2 regions of the Micromonospora sp. CNZ309 genome follow, and region 2 is predicted to be linked to the other one. Evidence: riboswitches for the same ligand, from Rfam matches in the RefSeq annotation. Region 2 holds a riboswitch; the other holds the start of a gene.
The links. Region 2 has a riboswitch for thiamine pyrophosphate ahead of CLT72_RS14680 (ECF transporter S component). Riboswitches for the same ligand answer to the same signal wherever they lie in the genome.

Region 1: it holds a riboswitch for thiamine pyrophosphate, as region 2 does, so the genes downstream of both, thiE (thiamine phosphate synthase) here and CLT72_RS14680 (ECF transporter S component) in region 2, are expected to answer to the same signal.

Annotation. Positions count from the first base shown of each region.
Region 1 covers NZ_PJNG01000001.1:4,283,165-4,285,625, forward strand. The annotation lists gene thiO (glycine oxidase ThiO) at 1-805, opposite strand, end outside; gene thiE (thiamine phosphate synthase) at 799-1,425, opposite strand; TPP riboswitch at 1,420-1,528, opposite strand; gene CLT72_RS17760 (DUF559 domain-containing protein) at 1,650-2,461, shown strand, end outside.
Region 2 covers NZ_PJNG01000001.1:3,599,315-3,601,775, forward strand. The annotation lists gene CLT72_RS14675 (permease) at 1-777, opposite strand, end outside; TPP riboswitch at 980-1,085, shown strand; gene CLT72_RS14680 (ECF transporter S component) at 1,159-1,752, shown strand; gene CLT72_RS14685 (ABC transporter ATP-binding protein) at 1,861-2,461, shown strand, end outside.

The sequences.
Region 1 (2,461 bases), 680 kb from region 2:
GCAGCACCGCCCCGGCGGAGACGTCGGTGTCGGAGCGCTCCTCGACGGTCGCGCCCACCACCACCTCCCCGTCGACGCGGGGGACGAGATAGACGTGCTCGCCGTCGGCGTACCCCCGGATGACGTGCCGGAAGCCCGGCGCGCCGCCGCCGGGCGCGCGGAGCCGGACCACCTGCCCCTTCACCGGTCGCACCGGCAGTCCCGTCAGGGCCGCCGCGCCGCAGCCGGCCGCGACGACCGTGACCCGGGCGTCCACGTCGGACAGGGCACGCACGGCGGCGGGCACCAGCGCGGCGCCGGCCCGCTCGGCGGCCACGCGCAGCGCCGGCACCAGCCGGCGCGGGTCGACCTGGTGGTCGGTGGCGGCGAACGCCCCGCCGCGCACCCGGGGGGCCAGCGCCGGCTCGCGGTCCCGCAGCGCCGACGGGCGCAGCGGCGTCACCGGCAGCCCGATCCCCTGCTGGTGCGCCCACAGCCGGCGCGCCTCGGCCAGGTCGTCGGCGGTCAGCCCGACCATCAGCGTGCCCTCGCTCCGGTAGCCGACGTCCACGCCGGTGGCGGCCGTCAGCTCGGCGGCGAACGCCGGCCAGCGGGCGGCGGAGGCGGTCAGCAGCCCGGTCAGCTCGTGCTCGCCGAAGTACGCCTCCGCGACCGGGGCGAGCATCCCGGCGGCCACACGGGACGCGCCGGAGCCCGGGGCGGGATCGTGCACGACGACCCGCAGTCCGCGCTGCGCGCAACGCCAGGCGATCGCCAGCCCGACCGGTCCCGCCCCCAGCACGGCGACGTCCGGCCGGTTCAGCACCCCAGGGCTCCCAGCAGCTCCGCCGTCGCCCGGGCCGGATCGGCCGCCCCGGAGAGCGCCCCCACCACCGCCACCCCGTACGCCCCGGCCGCCAGCAGCGCGGGTACGTCGGCGGCGGTCACCCCGCCGATCGCGACGACCGGCACGTCCACGGCGGCGGCGACGGCGCGCACCCCGGCCGGGCCGATCGGCGCCGGCAGCCCATCCTTGGTGCTGGTGGCGTTGCAGGGGCCCACGCCCAGGTAGCTGGCTCCGGCGGCGACCGCCTCGGCCGCCGTACCCGGCTCGCGGGCGGTCGCGCCGAGCACCGCCGTCGCGCCGAGCACCCGGCGGGCCGCCCCGACCGGCAGGTCGTCCGCGCCGACGTGCCCACCGGCGGCACCCACCGCCAGCGCCACGTGCAGCCGGTCGTTCACCAGGCAGGCGGCGTCGTACCGGGCGCAGAGCGCGACGACCCGGCGGGCCAGGTCGTACGCCTCCCGGTCGGTGGCGTCGTCGGTCACCCGGACCTGCACGACCAGTTCCGCGCGGGCCACCGGAAGGGCGGCCCGCAGCACGGCGAGCGGATCCCGCCCGGGGCGGGTGTCGGTGATGAGATGCAGTCGTCCGAGGGACGGCACGGCAACACTCCTCCCTGCGCCGGCATTACCCGGATCAGGTTCGACGGTCGGGGGCTCACAGCCCCCCTCTCAGCCCGGTGTACCGGGCTCCCGTGGGTCACTTGCGGGTGTCACCGTACGACGGATCGCCGGATCCGCCAAGGTCGAGCTGCGGATTTCACACCGACCGCCCGAACCCGAGGGACGGGCGGCGCGTGGCCGTCCCGTCACGCGATGCTGTCCGGATGCCCTCCGCCGCCCGGGTACCGCCCCGCCTGGCCTTCCTGCCGTTCCGGGCCAGCACCGCGATCGCCGACGGCCTCCTGACCTGGACGATGCTGCGCGGTCCGTCCTGGCGGCGGCTCCACCCTGACGTGTACGTGCACCGCGACGGCTACCGCGCCGACGACCACCGCATGTGGTGCGACGCGGTCGCACTGGCGCTGCCGATCGGCGGGGCGATCGCCGGCCGCAGCGCCGCGTACCTGTGGGGCGTCGACCTGCTGGCCCGGGACGCGCCGGTCACCGTCCTGCTGCCACGCGCCGCACGGATGCACCCCCACCCTCGTCTCCGGGTGACCCGATCCGTGGTGCCTGACTCCGACCGTACGCGCTTCGGCGGCCTGCCCGTCACCACTCCCCTGCGCACCGCCTTCGACCTGGGCCGCCAGACCCCTCGGGACGAGGCTCTGGTCGCCGTGGACGCGCTGCTGCACCGTCGGGTGGTGAAGCTCGCCACGCTGCGCGCGTACGCCGACGCGCGGCCCGGTTGGCCCGGGCTGTCCCTGCTGCGGGAGGTCCTGGCCCTGGCGGAACCGCTGGCCGAGTCCCCGATGGAGACCCGTCTCCGGCTCCTCCTGCTCGACGCGGGGCTACCACCCGCGATCGCCCAGCACGACGTACGCGACGCCGTCGGGCGCTTCGTCGGCCGGGTCGACCTGGCGTGGCCGGCCCTGCGCGTCGCGGTCGAGTACGACGGCGACCACCACCGGGAGCGCACCCACTTCCGTCAGGACGTCGCCCGGCTGAACGCGCTGCGCGCGGCCGGCTGGATCGT
Region 2 (2,461 bases):
CAGCACGGCGAGCGCGGCCAGCGCGAGCACCGACAGCACCGGCTCGTCGGCGAGGGTCTGCAACCAGCGCTCCGGCACCACGACGTTGATCGTGGCGGCGGCGGCCGCGCCGATGACCAGGAAGCCGCCGGCATGCGTCACGTCGTGCCGGACCGCCCCCCAGAACGCCCGCCCGCGCGAGCCGTCCGCCAACTCCGGCCGGCGCGGCAGCCGGATCCAGTCGGCCCGGCCGAGGCGCAGCCACAGCCAGCCCATGGCCATCGCGACGAGCAGGCTCGCGACCGCCCGGCCGAGGACCATCGCCGGGTCGTCGGGGAAGGCCACGGCGGTGGCGGTCAGCACGATCGGGTTGATCGCCGGGGCGGCGAGCAGGAACGCCAGGGCGGCGGCCGGGGTGACCCCGCGCCGGATCAGCGACCCGGCGATCGGCACCGCCCCGCACTCGCAGCCGGGCAGCACCACGCCGGCCGCGCTGGCCACCGGCACCGCGAGCGCGGGATGACGCGGCAGTGCCCGGGCCCAGAACGACCGGGGCACGAAGACCGCGATCACCGCGGAGAGCAGCACCCCGAAGACGAGGAACGGCACGGCCTGCACCATGACCGAGACGAAGACGGTCGTCCAGGTCTGCAACCGGGGCGCCGACAGGGCCCGGGCGAACGGGTCGCGGAAGACGACCAGCAGGATCAGCAGGCCGGCGAGCACCTCCACCGACCCAATCCGCCGCTCCGGGCCGCGCGGCGCCGGCTTCTGCTCGCGTACGCCGGGGGCGGCCACGCCCACCGCGCCCGGGTGCGGCCCGTCCGGCGCGCGGTGCTCAGCCTCGGATGTCACGTACGTGTCCCTCTGCCGGGTTTCCCAGTGGCCGCCCGAGAGTACCGGGCCGGAATCGACGGCGTCGATCGAACGCGCTGGTGAGCTGGGGAAAGATCACTTTGCTGGTTGATCTTCAAAGGTGTTAGCGTCGGCGCGACAACTTCACATCCGACAGGGGAGCGCACAGCGCTGAGAGTGCGGGCACCGCCCGCAGACCCTCGAACCTGATCTGGGTAATGCCAGCGCAGGGAGTTCGGTCGACCTCCAGCCGCGTCGACGTCCGGCACGTTCCGGACGCGGCGTGCGTCTTCTCCTGGTTCTCGTTCGGGACTGGGAGCAATCATGCGAGACAACAACACCGCCACCCGGTGGCGTACGGTCGACGTCGTCGTCGCCGCGGTGATCGCGGTGGCCTTCGGCGTCATCTTCTGGGCCTGGGGCCTGCTGTGGCGGGCCGTCGACCCGGCGTTCGCGTTCTTCCCCGCCGGCCAGGCGATCATGTACGGCGTCTGGCTGGTCCCGGCCGTCCTCGGCGGCCTGGTGATCCGTAAGCCCGGCGCGGCGCTCTTCTGCGAGGCGGTGGCGGCGACGGTCTCGGCGCTGCTCGGCTCGGAGTGGGGCGGCATCACCATCGTCCAGGGCCTGATCCAGGGGCTCGGCGCCGAACTGGCCTTCGCCGCGTTCCGGTACCGCTCGTTCCGGCTGCCCACCGCGCTGATCGCCGGCGCGTCGACCGGTCTCGGCGCGGCGCTGTTCGACTTCTTCGTCTGGAACAGCGAGTACGCGCTGGGCAGCTACCGCATCCCGTACGCCCTGCTCACCATCGCCAGCGCCACGATCGTCGCGGGTGCCGGCGGCTGGGCCCTGACCCGCGCCCTGGCCACCACAGGCGCCCTGGACCGCTTCCCCGTCGCCCGCGACCGCACCCTGATCTGACCGGCCCGACGGAAGCGCGTTGATCATGAGGTTGACGGCGATGTGGATCTCCGTGGACGCCGTCAACCTCATGATCGACGCTCGCGGACGGGACGGGAGGGGGACGGCGTGGGGGCGGTGACGCTGCGCGGGTTCGGGTGGCGGCACGCCGGGCGACGGGCGTGGGCCGTACGCGGGGTCGACCTGCGCGTCGAGGCCGGCGAGCGGGTGCTGCTGCTCGGACCCTCCGGGGCCGGCAAGAGCACCCTGCTCGCCGCGCTGGCCGGGCTGCTGCCCGAGGACTCGGGCGAGCAGGAGGGCACCGTCGAGATCGACGGGCTCGACCCCCGCAAGGGCCGCGAACGGGTGGGCATCGTCTTCCAGGACCCGGAAACCCAGCTCGTGATGGCCCGCAGCGGCGACGACGTGGCGTTCGGGCTGGAGAACCGGGGCACCCCCGCCGGAGAGATCTGGCCCCGCGTCGACGAGGCGCTGATGCGGGTCGGCTTCCCGTACCCCCGGGACCGCCCCACCGCCGCCCTCTCCGGCGGCGAGCAGCAGCGGCTCGCCCTGGCCGGCGTACTGGCCCTGCGCCCCGGGTTGCTGCTGCTCGACGAGCCCACCGCCAACCTCGACCCGACCGGCGCCGCGCTGATCCGGACGGCCGTGGCCGGCGCCCTGCACGCCGACACCACGCTGATCCTGGTCGAGCACCGCGTCGCCGAGGCGC